4 regions of the Micromonospora sp. NBC_01796 genome follow, and region 1 is predicted to be linked to each of the others. Evidence: riboswitches for the same ligand, from Rfam matches in the RefSeq annotation. Region 1 holds a riboswitch; each other region holds the start of a gene.

Region 1 (3,992 bases):
CTCGGCGCCACCCCGAGGACGTGCAGCCCGTCGCGGATCTGGACGTCCTTGACCTCGCAGAGCCAGCCGTCGACGTGCAGGATGAACTCGTCGAACTCGGCGTCGTGCGGCCGGTCGGCGAGGCCGAGGTCGTGGTCGAGCTTGGCGGCCTGGATCAGGGTCCAGATCTGGGCCCGGATCGCCGGTAGCTTCGCCGGGTCCAGGGCGGCGATGTTGGCGTGCTCGTCGAGGAGCTGCTCCAGCCGGGCGATGTCGCCGTAGCTGTCGGCGCGGGCCATCGGCGGGATCAGGTGGTCGACCAGGGTGGCGTGCGCCCGCCGCTTGGCCTGGGTCCCCTCACCGGGGTCGTTGACCAGGAACGGGTAGATCAGCGGCAGGTCGCCGAGGGCGGCGTCGGACCCGCAGGCGGCGGACATGCCGAGCGTCTTGCCGGGCAGCCACTCCAGGTTGCCGTGCTTGCCGACGTGCACCATCGCGTGCGCGCCGAACTCGTCGGCCAGCCACCGGTACGCGGCCAGGTAGTGGTGGCTCGGCGGCAGGTCCGGGTCGTGGTAGATCGCGACCGGGTTCTCCCCGAAACCGCGCGGCGGTTGGACCATCACCACGGTGTTGCCGGACCGCAGCGCGGCGAGCACGATCTCGCCGTCGGGGTCGCGGGAGGTGTCGACGAACAGTTCACCGGGCGCCGGTCCCCAGTGCCGTTCCATGCCCTCGCGCAGCTCGGCGGGGAGGGTGTCGTACCAGGCCCGGTAGCGGCTGGCCGGGATCCGGATCGGGTTGGCTTCGAGCTGTTCCTCGGTGAGCCAGTTGAGATCCTGACCACCGGCGGCGATCAGCGCGTGCACCAGGGCGTCACCGTCACCGGCGGTCACTCCGGGGAACGCGTCGGGTCCGTCGGCGGGGCCGATGTCGTACCCCTGGTCGCGCATGGCGCTGAGCAGCCGGACGACGCTGGCCGGGGTGTCGAGGCCGACGGCGTTGCCGATCCGGGCGTGCTTGGTCGGGTACGCCGACAGCATCAGGACGATCCGGCGGTCGGCCGGGGGGATGTGTCGCAGCGACCCGTGCCGGACCGCGATGCCGGCGACCCGCGCGGACCGTTCCGGGTCGGCGACGTAGACGGTCAGCCCGTCGGCGTCGATCTCCTTGAACGAGAACGGGACGGTGATGATCCGGCCGTCGAACTCGGGGATGGCGACCTGGGTGGCGGTGTCCAGCGGGGAGAGGCCGTCGTCGTTGTCCGCCCAGACGGCGCGGCTGCTGGTCAGGCAGAGCCCCTGGAGGATCGGCACGTCGAGGGCGGCGAGTGCGCCGACGTCCCACGCCTCGTCGTCGCCACCGGCACCGGCGTCGGCCGGGCGGGTGCCACCGGCGGCGAGCACGGTCACGACCAGGGCGTCCGCCTCGCCGAGGGTCTCCAGCAGGGCGGGTGCGGGGCTGCGTAGCGACGCGCAGTAGACCGGCAGCGGCCGACCACCGGCGTCCTCGATCGCGGTGCAGAGCGTCTCGACGAACGCGGTGTTGCCGGCGACGTGGTGGGCCCGGTAGTAGAGGACCCCGATCACCGGCCCGTCGCTGTTGCGGGCCGCGCGCTCCAGCCGCCCCCACTCGGGGGTCGGCACCGGCGGGGCGAAGCCGTACCCGGTGAGCAGGATCGTGTCGGAGAGGAACCGGTGCAGCTCGGTGAGGTTCGCCGGGCCGCCGTGCGCGAGGTAGGCGTGGGCCTCCGCGGCCACCCCGGCGGGCACGGTCGAGCGGCGCATCAGCTCCGCGTCCGGTGCCTGCTCACCACCGAGGAGTACGACCGGCAGCGCCCCGGCCAGCAGCGCGTCCAGCCCCTCCTCCCAGGCGCGGTAGCCACCGAGGATGCGTACGACCACGAGGTCGACGCCGTCGAGCAGGGCGGGCAGGTCCTCGACCGAGGTACGGGCCGGGTTGGCCAGCCGGAAGTCGGCGCCACTGGCCCGTCCGCTGAGCAGGTCGGTGTCCGAGGTGGAGAGGAGCAGGATCATCGGGCACCGCGCAGGGCGTGGCGTGACATGGTGGTTCCTCCCTCGGGGTCCGCGCCCCGGGTTCGTCGGTTGCGGCTCGGGGCGGGCCCGGACGGGTCCGCTCGATGCCGCGCGGTGACCCGGAGTCTCCTGGCTCCCGGATCGTCGCTCGCCCCGGTCTTCCCGCCCGTGTGGGCCGTGACCGTGTCGGGGTCCGCTCCCCGGTAACAGTGGCGGGACCGCGCCGGGATCACACCGGCTTCCTCCACCTGTCGCCGCGTTCAGCGGTTCTCACTCTCACGAGTCGGACCCCCGTTCGTCAAGCGGTACCCGACAGGGGTGAAGCTGCGCAGGCCGTAGTATCCGCCGGGTGTGGTCACCACGAGGGCGGTCGGCACCGGACGCCTGTCCGGGGACGAGACGCGTACATGCCGCCGCCGACGGCAACCTGGCCCGGGTACGGGTGCCCGGTGGGCGGCTGCACGCCGACCAGCTCGACGCGCTGGCCGCCGCCACGACCGAACTCGCCGACGGCGCCCTGGAGCTGACCTCACGCGGCAACGTCCAGCTCCGTGGCCTGCGGGCGGGTGCGGAGCGGGAGCTGGCCGCCCGGTTGTACGCCGCCGGGCTGCTGCCGTCGGAGAGCCACGAACGCGTACGCAACGTCATCGCTTCCGTACTCAGTGGTCGGGTGGGTGGGGGTCTGGTCGACGTCCGGGCGCTGGTCGACGCGCTGGACGAGGGGCTCTGCGCCGATCCGGCACTGGGCGGGCTGCCCGGTCGTTTCCTGTTCACCATCGACGACGGTCGGGGCGACGTGACCGGGTTCGGGGCGGACGTGGGGTTGCTCGCCGTACCCGGGGGTGCGGTGGCGGTGCTCCTGGCCGGCACCGACACGGGAGTACGGGTGAGCCCACCGGAGGCCGCCTCGACCGCCCTGCTAGCCGCCCGGTTGTTCCTCGCCGAGTCCACCGCGCAGCACAGCACCGCCTGGCGGCTGGCCGAACTCGACGACGGCGTACCGAGGGTCACCGCCCGCCTGCGTGCGGCTCTCGACCCGGCGCTCCTGGTGCCGCCCGGCGACCTGACCATCCCCGAGGCGCCGACGCGGGCACCGGTCGGGCCGGTGGCCCAGGTCGACGGGCGGGTGGCGCTGGCGCTGGTGGTGCCGCTCGGCCGGCTCACCGGAGCCCAGCTCGCCGCACTCACGGCAGCCGCCGGTACGGGCAGCGACGAGATCAACATCACTCCGTGGCGGACCGTCGTGGTACCCGATCTGAGCACCGGCGAGGCTGAGCGCCGGCTGGCGACACTTGCCGCCGAGGGTCTGGTGGCGGATGCCGCCGCCGGTTGGGTCGGGGTGACCGGCTGTGCCGGGCAGCCCGGCTGTGCGAAGGCACTCGCGAACGTACGGACCGACGCCACCCTGGTGCACGCCTCGGCGTCGCCGGGCGCGGGTGACCTGCCGGTGCACTGGGTCGGTTGCGAGCGGCGCTGCGGACGGCCGGCGGACCGGCATGTCGAGGTGCTGGCCAGCATCGAGGGTTACCAGGTCAGCCTGGACGGCCGACCGCGCCCGCGGTCGGCGACGCTGGAGGAGACCGCTGCCGCGATCGCGGCGGCACGGAGGGGTAAGTGATCGACTACATCCGCGACGGTGCGGAGATCTACCGCCGGTCGTTCGCCACGATCCGCGCCGAGGCGGACCTGTCGGGCCTGCCCGACGACGTCGCCGCGGTGACCGTACGCATGATCCACGCTTGCGGCATGGTCGACCTGCCGGCGGACGTCGACCACTCCCCCGGCGTGGTGTCGGCGGCGCGGGCGGCGCTGCGCGCCGGGGCGCCGATCCTCTGTGACGCCGAGATGGTCGCCTCCGGGGTGACCCGGACCCGGCTGCCCGCCGACAACGAGGTGATCTGCACTCTCCGTGACCCTCGGGTGCCGGCCCTGGCGACCGAACTCGGCACCACCCGCAGCGCCGCCGCACTGGAGTTGTGG
Region 2 (3,992 bases), 880 kb from region 1:
GCCTCGTCCCGCAGCGCCAGGGCGACCTGGTTGGCGGTCTGGGAGAGCGGCTGGTCGGCCCGGACGAACGACCACGCCAGGATCGTCACCGGACCGGTGAGCATGCCCTTGACCGGCCGGTTCGTCAGCGACTGCGCGTAGGTGGACCAGGCCACGGTCATCGGCGCCGGCCGGGCGACGTCGCCGTAGATGATCGGCGGGCGTACGCACCTGGAGCCGTACGACTGCACCCACCCGTACTCGGTGGCGGCGAACCCGTCGAGCTGCTCGCCGAAATACTGCACCATGTCGTTGCGTTCCGGCTCGCCGTGCACCAGTACGTCCAGACCCAGGCGTTCCTGCAGGTCGATCACCTGGGCGACCTCGGCGCGCATCCGCTCGGCGTAGCCCGCGTCGTCGAGCGAGCCCGCCCGGTGCTCGGCCCGGGACCGGCGCAGCTCGTCGGTCTGCGGGAACGACCCGATCGTGGTCGTCGGCAGCGGCGGCAGGCCGAGCCGGGCCTGCTGGGCGGTCGCCCGCTGCGCGTACGGACCGCGCCGGAGGTGTTCGGGGCGCAGCGAGTCCAGCCGGGCCCGGACCGCGTCGTCCCGCCACGCGGCCGGCGCGGCGGGTGCGGGAGCGGGTAGGGCGGCCACGCCGTCGCGCAACGCCCGCCCCAGCGCCACCACCTCGTCGATCTTCTGCCGGGCGAACGCCAGCCGATCCCGTAGCTGCGGGTCGAGGTTCGATTCGGCGGCCAGGTCGACCGGCACGTGCAGCAGCGAGCACGACGTCGACACCGCGACGTGGTCGGCCAGACCGGTCAGGGTCGCCCCGGTCCCGGCGACGGCACGCAGGTCGGTACGCCACACGTTGCGCCCGTCGACCAGACCGGCGACGATCGTGCGGCCGGGCAGTGGACCGTACGCGGCCAGCCGGTCCAGGTTTCCGGGTCCGGCGACCAGGTCGAGCCCGACCGCCTCGACCGGGGTGTCCAGCAGCGCCGGCAACGCGTCGCCGAGTTCCCCGAAGTAGGACGCGACGAACAGTTGCGGCCGGTGATCGAGGGCACCGAGCCGGGTGTAGGCGGCCCGGAGCGCGTCGATCTCGTCCGAGCCGCGGTCGGCGACGTAGCCGGGCTCGTCGAGCTGGACCCAGGCCACGCCCGCGTCGGCGAACGCGCCGAGGATCCCGGCGTAGACGTCGACCAGATCGGCGAGCCGGTCGAACGGCCGGAAGCCCCCGGGTGCCCCGGCGGCGGACTTGGCCAGCAGCAGGAACGTGGCCGGGCCGACGAGCACCGGTCGGGTGGTGATGCCGAGCGCCTTCGCCTCGGCGTACTCCCGCAGTGCCTTGTCCGGACGGGCGGCGAAGGCCGTCTCCGGGCCGACCTCCGGGACCAGGTAGTGGTAGTTGGTGTCGAACCACTTCGTCAGCTCCAGCGCCGGCTCCGCGGCCGTGCCCCGCGCCATCGCGAAGTAGGTGTCCAGGTCGCCGAGGTCGAGGCGGCGGAACCGGTCCGGCAACGCGTCGACCATGACCGTGGTGTCGAGCACCTGGTCGTAGAGCGAGAACGTGTTGGACGGGATCTGGTCCAGGCCGGCGTCACGCAGCGTGCGCCACACGTCCGTACGCAGGCCGGCGGCGGTGTCCTCCAGCGCGGCGGCATCGATGCGGCCGGCCCAGTAGGACTCGACGGCGTGCTTGAGTTCGCGGTGGGGACCGATGCGGGGATAGCCGAGCACGGTGCTCAGCCCGAATGGTGTCGTCACGAGACGGGTGTCCTTCCCTCGAGGTCGACCGACGACCACACGGGAGACACGCGGCAGGGCACGGTACGACGACCGGCCTCGCCCTGACCCTCCCGAGAGGCCGACGGCGGCGTACGCGGACGCGTACGCGGTGCGGGCAGGTCTTCGGACTCGCGGGCACGACCGGGGTGACCCGGTCTCCTACTGACCGTCGCTTCCCAGGCGCTCACGCGCCCAGTGCGTATGACGGCGGTCGTTCCCACTCACCGCTGCGGGGCAGTCCCGGTCTTGCACCGGGTTCCCTCTTACGACGCCCCACCCGCAGGAGTGGGGCGAACCAGCACTGCCGCCCATCGTACGGTCGCGACCGACCCGCGTCGATCACCGGGCGGGCCACCGCCGCGTGTCACCTTGCGGTGGTGGGTGGGCCGTCGACCCACCCACCACCGGAGACGCTCAGAAGTCGTCGTCGAAGCTGACCGTGCCGCTCACCCCGACCTGGTACGCCGACACCCGGCGCTCGAAGAAGTTCGACAGCTCCTGGACGTCCTGCAGCTCCATGAACGCGAACGGGTTCTTCGACCCGTACATCGGGGCGAGGTCGAGTTGCGCGAGCCGCCGGTCGGCGACGTGCTGGAGGTACTCGCGCATGTCCGGCAGGGACATTCCGGAAACACCCTGTTCGAGCAGGTCCTCGGCGAACTGGACCTCACACTCGACCGCCTCGGCGAGCATGTCGCGTACCTGCTGGCGCATCTCGTCGTCGAACAGGTCCGGTTCCTCCCGGCGGACCGTGTCGACGACGTCGAAGGCGAACGCCATGTGCATCGACTCGTCGCGGAACACCCAGTTGGTCCCGGAGGCCAGCCCGTGCAGCAGTCCCCGGGAGCGGAGGAAGTAGACGTAGGCGAAGGCGCCGTAGAAGAACAATCCCTCGATGCAGGCGGCGAAGCAGATCAGGTTCAGCAGGAACGCCCGCCGGTCCTCGCGGCTGCGCAGCTCCCGCAGCTCGAAGATCGAGTCGATCCAGCGGAAGCAGAACTCGGCCTTGCGCCGGATCGACGGGATGTTCTCGATCGCGTCGAAGGCGGCGAACCGCTCCTGTTCGTCCGGCACGTACGTGTCGAGCAGGTTCAGGTAGAACTGGACGTGCACCGCCTCCTCGAAAAGCTGCCGGGACAGGTAGAGCCGGCCCTCCGGGGAGTTGACGTGCTGGTAGAGGTTGAGGACCAGGTTGTTGGCGACGATGGTGTCACCGGTGGCGAAGAACGCGACCAGCCGGCTGACCAGGTGCCGTTCGGCCGGGGTCAGCCGGCCGAGGTCGGCCAGGTCGGAGTGCAGGTCGACCTCCTCGACGGTCCAGGTGTTCTTGATCGCGTCGCGGTACCGGTCGAAGAAGTGCGGGTAGCGCATCGGCCGCAGGGTCAGGTCCATCCCCGGGTCGAGCAACATGGAGGTCCTGTCGGTGCTCGTCATCGTGTTGCCTCACGTGTGGGTGCGGGTGGGGGCTACTGGCAGGCGTCGCAGGACTCGGGGTTCTCCAGCGAGCAGGCGACCGCGTCGGTGTCGACGGCGACCGGGCGGTTGATGGCGACGGTGGCCTGCTGGATCCGGGTCGCGGGTCGGGACCGCAGGTAGTAGGTGGTCTTCAGCCCCGACTTCCAGGCGTACAGGTACATCGAGGAGAGCTTGCCGATGTTCGGTGCGCTCATGAACAGGTTCAGCGACTGGCTCTGGTCGATGTACGGGGAACGGGCGGCGGCGAGGTCGATCAACGCCCGCTGGGGCAGCTCCCACGCGGTCCGGAACAGCTCCCGTACGTCCGCCGGTAGCGACTCGATGCCCTGGACCGAACCTTCCGCCCGCCGGATCTCGGTACGGACCTGCTCGGTCCACCGGCCGAGCGCCTTGAGCTCCCGGACCAGGGCGGTGTTGATCTGGAGGAACTCCCCGGACAGGGTCTCCCGCTTGAACAGGTTGGACACCTGCGGCTCGATGCACTCGTAACAGCCGGCGATGGAGGCGATGGTCGCCGTCGGGGCGATCGCGACCAGCAGCGAGTTGCGCAGACCGTGTGCCGCGATCCGCTGCCGTACCGCGTCCCAGCGCTGCGCCTGCGTCGGGGTCACGCCCCACAGGTCGGGCTGGAGCTGACCACGGGCCGCCCGGGTCTGCGCGTACGCAGGATGCGGGCCGAACCGTTCGGCCAGGTCGGCGGAGGTTTCCAGGGCGGTCAGGTAGATCTCTTCGGAGATCCTGGTG
Region 3 (3,992 bases), 4.1 Mb from region 1:
GTCAAGGAGAGCCTTTCCGCGAGGATCACCTTCCCCGACCCGGGCAGGGTCGGCAAGCCCAGTTCGCCCCTGAGCCGCTTCGACTCGCCGTGGGTCCTGGCCGCCGCGTCACTGGTGGGCCTGATCCTGATCGCCGTACTGGTGCTCCTGATCCGCCGCCGTTCCCGGCGCCACCGGTACGACATGTCGGCCTAGGCACGACCGGGAAGACCCCTGGCCGCCGGCGCCGAGTCAGCTGGCGGCCAGGATCACCGGCTGCGGGGCGGCGTAGAACTGCGCGTCGGCCGCGTCCGGGGGCGCCGCCTGCGCCAACCGCTCCACCGCGACAAAACCGTCCGCCGCGTACGCGAAACCGGGGCGCCAGGGCACCACCTCGTCACCGGCGACGAGCGGGAAGCTCGACCGCTGCGCCCCGGTGGTCGAGTTCAGGGTGATCAACTCGTGCCCGTCGGTGAGCAGGTGCACCAAACCCGGCTGTACGGCGACGATCCGCATCGGCCCCGGCCCCGTACGCCGCCACAACTCGGTCCCTTCCCGGACCGAACGGGCCACCAGTTCGTTCCCGCTCGGGGTGAGCGCCACGTCTCCTTCGAGCACCGCCTCGGTCGGGTCGAGCAGCGGCATCGGGGTCGGTTCGCCCCGGTCCACCAGCCAACCTCGGCTGTTGCCGGCGCTGGTGGTCCGCAGCGCCGGACAGTTCGAGCCGCCGTTGCCGCAGCCCACCGGCACCACCGCCAACTCCGGCCCGGCGTCCTCCGGCCGCCACCGGTTCACCATGCGGCCGGTCTCCACGTCGTGGAACTCCGCCACCTGAGGGGACGCGCAGGCGTCGACGGTGACGAGCTGACCGGCGGTGGTGGTGAGCGCCCCGGCCCGGCAGGAGCCGTCGATGTCGATCCGCCACAACTCGTGCCCGTCGGACAGGTCCAGACCGCGCAGCCCGGACCCGCCGATCACCACCAGTACGGCGCGCCCCCCGCTGCCGGTGGCCGGGATCAGTCCGGCGGGGGTGTAGACGGTGCTCGCCCCGGTGCGGCGGCCGTCGTACCCGTGTCCTGGTGGTGGCCCGTCGGCCCGCCACCGGATCCGGCCGGTCCGGGCGTCCAGCGCGACCAGGTCGCCGTCCGACCAACGGCTGACCACGGTGGTCCCGCTGGCCACGATGCCGATCAGCTCGGCCGGCCAGCGCCGGTAGGACCAGTACGGCGTGCGCCGGGTCCGGGCGTCGACCGGTTCGTCGGCCCGGATCTGGCGGGCGGTGGCGTAGACCCGCAACCGGCCGTCCACGATCAGCGGGGCGGACGCGAGCGTGCCGACCACCCCGGTCGCCGCCCGCACCGGGGCCGGATAGTCGGCGCGGGCAGGGGTGAGCACCTCGGCGGGGGCGAGCACGCGGAAGGTGACCACGGCTGCCGCCGCGACGACCAGCACCGCCACCAGCGCGACCACAGCCGGCCGGCGCCGGCCCCACACGCGGCCCCGCGATCGCATCCAGTACCTCCGCTGGGCACCCTACCGAGACAGCCCCGACGTGCGGCTGGCAGGTCAGGCGGCAGCGGCCGGATCACCGCGATGATCATGATTGGTCGAGGTGACCACGGCGGCCAGGTCGGCAAGGTCACGTCGCAGCGCACCCTCGACGGTACGGGCCGCGAGTCCGCCGAACACCAGCGCGAGGAGCCGGGCGTACGGTGCCGTGACCGCGCCCTCCTGCACCACGCTGACCGCGGTCCAGCCACTGCGCCGCCGCCGACGTCGCCCCTGGACCGGGGTGAACGTGTACGCGGTCCGGTAGTCGACGCCTACGCCGGACGAGCTGACGGTGAGCCGGTGCGGTGGGCTGAACTCCTCCACCCGGAACTCCTCCAGCAACTCGGTGCCGTCCGGCAGGTGATGACTCTCCCGCCAGACCGTGCCGACCCGCGTCGGACCGGGGGTGAGCACCTCGATCCCGCTGATCGTGGAGAGCCAGTCGGATCGGCCGGGCAGGTCGGTGAAGACCCGCCACAACTCCTCGGCGGACGCCTGCACCAGCCGGGTCACCGCTACCGTCGCCATCACACCTCCCGAACCTCCACCGTACGGGGGGTGACCGACCATTAACGCGAACATTCGCGGAAGGCGACGAGAACGTGACCCGAGTGACGATCGAACCCGCCGCACTCGGATCCGGGAGCCGGTCCCGCTAGGGTTCGGACCGGCACGAACTGTTGCGAGGTGCCCCGCGCGAGCGGGGAGAATCGGGAAGCCGGTGTGATTCCGGCACGGGCCCGCCGCGGTGACCGGGGAGCTGCCACCCACGCGTACGAGACGCAGCCACTGGCCCGAACAGGGCTGGGAAGGCGGGTGACCAGCGCAGATCCGGAAGTCCGAAGACCGGCCTCGCTGTCACCAGCCCCTCTGTGGGGGCGCGAGCGCAGCGGGAGCCTGCCTTGGACACCGATCTCTACGACGTCATCCACCGTCGCCGGGACGTACGCGCCCAGTTCACCGGTGCCCCGATCCCGGACGAGGTGCTGCACCGCGTCCTGACGGCGGCGCACGCCGCGCCGAGTGTGGGGCTGTCCCAGCCCTGGGACTTCGTCCTGGTCCGGGATCCGGACCTGCGGCAGGAGTTCCACCGGCACGTGGAGCGGGAGCGGGACACCTTCGCGTCCACTCTGGACGGCGAAGCCGCCGAACGCTTCGCCCGGATCAAAATCGACGGCGTACGCGAGTCGACCCTGTCGATCGTCGTCACGTACGACCCGGAGCGGGGTGGACCAGCCGTGCTCGGTCGGCACGCGATCGCCGACGCCGGCCTCTACTCGGTCTGCCTGGCGATCCAGAACCTGTGGCTGGCCGCCAGCGCCGAGCGGCTCGGGGTCGGCTGGGTGTCGTTCTACCGGGAGCCGTTCCTGCGGGAACTGCTCGGCATCCCCGCCACCATCCGCCCGGTCGCCTGGCTCTGCCTCGGCCCGGTGACCCACTTCGAGCAGACCCCCGACCTGGAACGACACGGCTGGCGTCAACGCCGTCCCCTGTCGGCGGCGATCCACCAGGACCGCTGGCGTCCCTCCGTCTGATTCTGGATCGGGCTCGCCTACTCAGACTCGCCAGCGAGTGGCCGGACACATCCCCTACCAGCGCCTCACCAACCACTGACCCGTCAAGCGGAAGTGCCGGCTTGCGAAGCATGATCACTGCGCTCTGAGCTGTTCTCATGACCACCCGCAGAACAGCTCAGCGCGCGTGGATCATCGTCACCCACCCTCAGCGCCGGAAGGCACCGGACTTCGCACCGGCAACGAACGCCGCCCAACCCGCTGGCCCTACCACCAGCACCGGTCCAGCCGCATCCTTTGAGTCACGCACACGCACTACGCCCACGAGGTTGTCCGCCACCTCAACACAATCGCCCTGGCTGTTCGAGCGGCTGCTCTTGCGCCAACGGGCATCCAAAAGATTGATCACGACTCACTCCCTGCCGAGACATCGAAGCACATGTCAGTTGGCGCGGCATACGGCAGTCAAACGATGATCATTGCGCTCTGAGCTGTTCTCACGACCACCCGCAGAACAGCTCAGCGCGCGTGGATCATGAACTTCCACCCTCAGCGCTTGAACGCACCGGACTTCGTACCGGCAACGAACGCCACCCAACCAGCCGGCTCCACCACCAGCACCGGCCCAGCCACGTCCTTCGAGTCACGAACCCCGACAACCCCCACCAGGTTGTCCGCCACCTCAACACACTGACCTTGGTCGTTTGAACGACTGCTCTTGCGCCAACGGGCACCTGAAAGATTGCTCACGACTCATACTCCCTCGCCGTGCGCACGAACACGTCGCGCGATGCGGCCTCGTCCAGCGCCGACGCAGTGAGGTCCTCGAAGGCGAGGGTGTACCGCGCGGCCTCGGCTGGCTTGTCCAGGTAGAGGGCGCCGGTCAGGCCCTCCACGTAGATTGTCGTGGGTTCGTGGCGCTTCGGAAAGTCCATGATGGTGAATCCG
Region 4 (3,992 bases), 870 kb from region 1:
GCAGTCGCTCCCAGTCGATGTCGTCGCCCGCGACGTGCGCGGCCAGGTTGATCGAGCCGAGGTTGCAGACCGCCGTCTCGCCGTCGCTGGAGACCTCGACGATCTCGGTGCAGAGGTTCGACAGGTGCACCACGTTGCCGGGCTCGGCGGTCTGGTTGCACAGCCGGTTCGACGGGTCCTTGAACGTCATCCACCCGTTGCCGGTCTGGGCCAGGGTCCGCATCATCCGCCCGTACAGGTCACGGGCCTTGACCTGGCGGACGAACCGGCCGGCGGCCTCGGCGGACCGGTAGGCGGCGTCGAACTCGTCCCCCCACAGGTCGGGCAGCTCGGGCACCTCGGCCGGGTCGAACAGCGACCACGTCTCGTCGGCCTCGACCCGGCGCATGAACTCGTCCGGGATCCAGTTGGCCAGGTTGAGGTTGTGCGTACGCCGGGCGTCCTCACCGGTGTTGTCCCGCAGCTCGAGGAACTCCTCGATGTCCGGGTGCCACGGTTCCAGGTAGACACAGGCCGCGCCCTTGCGCCTGCCTCCCTGGTTGACCGCCGCCACGCTCGCGTCCAGCGTCCGCAGCCACGGCACGATCCCGTTCGACAGCCCGTTCGTGCCACGGATCAGCGCACCCCGGGAACGCACCCGCGACCAGGCGATCCCGATCCCGCCGGCGAACTTCGACAGCTTCGCCACCTGGGCGTACCGGTCGTAGATCGAGTCGAGTTCGTCGCGGGGCGAGTCGACCAGGAAGCAGGACGACATCTGGGTGTGCGCGGTGCCGGAGTTGAACAGCGTCGGGGAACTCGGCAGGTAGGCGAGAGACGACATCAGCCGGTAGAACCCGATCGCCTCACCCGGCGTACGGGACAGGCCGCAGGCGACCCGCAGCAGCCAGTACTGCGGTGTCTCCAGCACCAGCCGGCCGGTCGGGTGCCGCAGCAGATAGCGGTCGTGGACCGTACGCAGTCCGAAGTACTCGAACCGCAGGTCGGCGGTGGGGTCGATGGCGTCGTCGAGCTTGCGGGCGTTGACCGCGACGAACTGCGCCGTGTCGTCGCCGATCAGCCCGAGTTCGTGGCCGAGGCGGATCGCCTGGCTGAACGACGCGATGCCCTGGCCGCGTACCTCCTTGTCGACGTATCCGGCCAGGAGTCGGGCCGCGAGCCGGGAGTACTGGGGTTCCTCGCCGATCATCTCGGCGGCGGTCTGGATCGACAACCGGTCCAGTTCGGCCGTGGTCGCCCCGTCGTAGAGTCCGCTGATCGTCCGGGTCGCCACCCGCAGCGGGTCGATGTCGTCGAGGTCGTCCGCCCAGCGCTCCACCGCCCGGACGATCTTGTTCACGTCGACCGGCTCGAGCGCGCCGTTGCGCTTGCGCACCTGCATCTGCGTACGCCGCTGTCCCGGCGCGGGCGGATCGCCGTCCGCCGTCGTGCCGTCCGGCATCAACTCTGTGACCGTCACCTGTCGCTCCTCGTACTCGTCGCCGACGAGGTCCGGAGTGCGCGCAGGCAGGCAGGGACGCACGCGAGGGCGCGCGTCTGTGCCGTCGGCCGTCCCGCGCGGCCTCGGACCGCCGCGCACGGATGGCCGGCGCGGCGCGGCTGGCAGGTCTTCGGACTCATGGGCGCGGCCCCGGGAAATCCCGTGACCCCCTACTGACCGTCGCTTCCCAGGCCACCCGGCAGAGGCCGGTTGTCTCCCAGTGCTGTGTGACGGCTGTCGTTCCCACTCACCGCTGCGGGGCAGTCCCGGACTTCCACCGGGTTCCCTCTTGCCTCAGCCGGGTTGGATGCCCGGCTGAACCAGTCGCGGCCCAGACTATATATGGGGGAGGGCTGGATACCGAACACCAGATGTCGTGTCGGTGTGTTGGTAAGTGCGGACCCGGCACCCTCCATCGAGGTTGGTCGTCCGGGGTCGGCGTACACCCGCCGCACCGTCCGTAATGGTCCCTGCCGGCACGCCGCGGCCCGGGCAGGGACCCCGGCGTACGTCACTGAGCGCTACCGGTCAGAGCGGGAAGGAGACGCCGGTGAGGCGTTCGCTGTCGGCCCACAGTCGCCTGCCCTCGGCGGGGTCGTCGGCGCCGCGCGGCAGGGCCACCGGTTTCGGCGTGCCGGCGGTCTGGTTGCGGGAGGCGGGGCCGATGAACGCGCCGGCGTGGACGTCGGGGCTGGTCGCGGCGTAGAGGCTGGGCCACGCGGCGCCCTCCGGCGAGCCCATCAGGAACCTCTCCATCACCCCGCTGAGTGCCCGGAGGAGCGCACCTCGGGTGTGCTGTTGGAGGTTGGTCATGGCGGCGCCGGGGTGGATCACGACGGGGGTGATGGTCGTCCCGGTGAGGCGGCGGGCGAGTTCCCGGGTGAAGACGACGTTGGCGCGTTTGGACTTCGCGTACGCGGCCATCGGGCGGTAGCGTTCCTCGCTCATCAGGTCGGTCAGTGCCCCGCTGCGCCAGGTCGCGGCGATCGCGCTGACCGTCACGATCCGGGCCGCGGGGGAGCGCCGTAGGGCGGGCAGCACCTGGGCGGTGAGCGCGAAGTGGCCGAGGTGGTTGGTGCCGAAGGTCAGCTCGAACCCGTCCGTGGTGGTCCGGCGTTCCGGGATGTTCATCACCCCGGCGTTGTTGACCAGCAGGTCGAGGGTCTCGGTCGCGGCGATCCGCTCGGCCGCCTCCCTGACCGAGGCCAGGTCACCCAGGTCCAGGACCAGGGTTTCCAGGTCCGCCTGCGGCACCTCGGCGCGCAGCGTACGGACCGCCTCGTCGAGCCGTGCCCGGCTCCGCCCGGCCAGGATCACCCGGGTTCCGTGCCGGGCGAGGACCCGTGCCGTTTCCAGCCCGATTCCGCTGTTCGCGCCCGTGATGAGGGCGGTACGCCCGGTCTGGTCGGGGATCGCCTCGGGTGTCCAGTGAGCGTGGTTCGGCATCACACCACTCCTTCGTAGTGAACATTCATTCAGTAAGGCGACGATATCCACGGTCGAGGCGGCTTGTCAAATGAATGTTCAGTAGGCAAGCTGGGAGCATGAGTACCCGTGACCCGGAGACCAAACGTCAGCGCCTGCTGGAGGCGGCCCTGTCGGAGTTCGCCGCGTACGGCCTGGCCGGGGCGCGGGTCGACCGGCTCGCCAAGCGGGCGGGGATCAGCGCCGGCCTCGTCTACTCGTTCTACGAGAACAAGGAGGGCCTGTTCGAGGCGGTTTTCGACGCGATCGTCGAGCAGGTGGTCGCGGGGGTCCCGATGGACGCCGACGACCTGGGCGAGTACGCCGCACGCCTCTACGACGGCGGGCTGGCCCACCCCGAGGTGATGCGGTTCGTGGCCTGGTACGAGCTGGAGCGCGGCGACTCGGCCGGCCGGCGCGCGTCCACCTCCACCGCGATGAAGCAGAAGGTCGACGCGGTGGCGGAGGCCCAGCGTCGGGGCGTCGTCACCGACCGGTTCACCGCCGGGCAGATCCTGGCCCTGGTGCAGAACCTCGCCAACATGTGGCAGATGCAGGGCGCCGACTTCCTGGAACTCGTACCCGAGCAGACCCGGCGTACGACGATCGTGGACGCCGTACGCCGTTTGGTCGCTCCCGCCCGCTGACGGCTCCCGGCGGGCTCGCAGGACCGTTCGTCACCGGATTCCGGGATCGGTGCCGTCGCCCTGTGGTACGACTGGCTGCGACGACGGATCGGTACGGGGCCGGTTGTCGCCCGAACCGGCAGCCCGGAGGCGGGCGGGAGCGTGGGAACGGGCGGCGCATGACAACGGGTAGAGGCTCCACGCTGATCCGCGACCCGAGCCAACCGCAGCGGGCCACGTACGTGGAGCTCTTCTACGACCTGGTTTTCGTGTTCACCCTCGCCCGGCTCGCCGAGGCGCTGATCGAGGACCTGCACCCGCTCGGTGCGTACGAGGCGCTGATCCTCCTGCTCGCGACCTGGTGGGTGTGGTCGTACACCAACCTGGCCACGGACACGCTGGACTCGCAGCGGCCCGCCGTC

The links. A riboswitch is a leader RNA that binds a small molecule or an ion and turns the genes downstream of it on or off. The one in region 1 is predicted to bind cobalamin.
Region 2: it holds a riboswitch for cobalamin, as region 1 does, so the genes downstream of both, metE (5-methyltetrahydropteroyltriglutamate--homocysteine S-methyltransferase) here and cobN (cobaltochelatase subunit CobN) in region 1, are expected to answer to the same signal.
Region 3: it holds a riboswitch for cobalamin, as region 1 does, so the genes downstream of both, bluB (5,6-dimethylbenzimidazole synthase) here and cobN (cobaltochelatase subunit CobN) in region 1, are expected to answer to the same signal.
Region 4: it holds a riboswitch for cobalamin, as region 1 does, so the genes downstream of both, OIE47_RS31210 (ribonucleoside-diphosphate reductase subunit alpha) here and cobN (cobaltochelatase subunit CobN) in region 1, are expected to answer to the same signal.

Annotation. Positions count from the first base shown of each region.
Region 1 is NZ_CP109078.1:7,864,156-7,868,147, forward strand. It holds gene cobN (cobaltochelatase subunit CobN) at 1-2,012, opposite strand, end outside; cobalamin riboswitch at 2,136-2,256, opposite strand; gene cobG (precorrin-3B synthase) at 2,362-3,630, shown strand; gene OIE47_RS34945 (precorrin-8X methylmutase) at 3,630-3,992, shown strand, end outside.
Region 2 is NZ_CP109078.1:6,986,788-6,990,779, forward strand. It holds gene metE (5-methyltetrahydropteroyltriglutamate--homocysteine S-methyltransferase) at 1-1,751, opposite strand, end outside; cobalamin riboswitch at 1,870-2,087, opposite strand; gene OIE47_RS31205 (ribonucleotide-diphosphate reductase subunit beta) at 2,187-3,206, opposite strand; gene OIE47_RS31210 (ribonucleoside-diphosphate reductase subunit alpha) at 3,239-3,992, opposite strand, start outside.
Region 3 is NZ_CP109078.1:3,358,429-3,362,420, reverse strand. It holds gene OIE47_RS15575 (hypothetical protein) at 1-195, shown strand, start outside; gene OIE47_RS15570 (outer membrane protein assembly factor BamB family protein) at 232-1,491, opposite strand; gene OIE47_RS15565 (SRPBCC family protein) at 1,546-2,058, opposite strand; cobalamin riboswitch at 2,203-2,399, shown strand; gene bluB (5,6-dimethylbenzimidazole synthase) at 2,433-3,065, shown strand; gene OIE47_RS15555 (DUF397 domain-containing protein) at 3,253-3,450, opposite strand; gene OIE47_RS15550 (DUF397 domain-containing protein) at 3,594-3,794, opposite strand; gene OIE47_RS15545 (helix-turn-helix domain-containing protein) at 3,791-3,992, opposite strand, start outside.
Region 4 is NZ_CP109078.1:6,990,964-6,994,955, forward strand. It holds gene OIE47_RS31210 (ribonucleoside-diphosphate reductase subunit alpha) at 1-1,441, opposite strand, end outside; cobalamin riboswitch at 1,585-1,820, opposite strand; gene OIE47_RS31215 (oxidoreductase) at 2,009-2,926, opposite strand; gene OIE47_RS31220 (TetR family transcriptional regulator) at 3,025-3,591, shown strand; gene OIE47_RS31225 (low temperature requirement protein A) at 3,750-3,992, shown strand, end outside.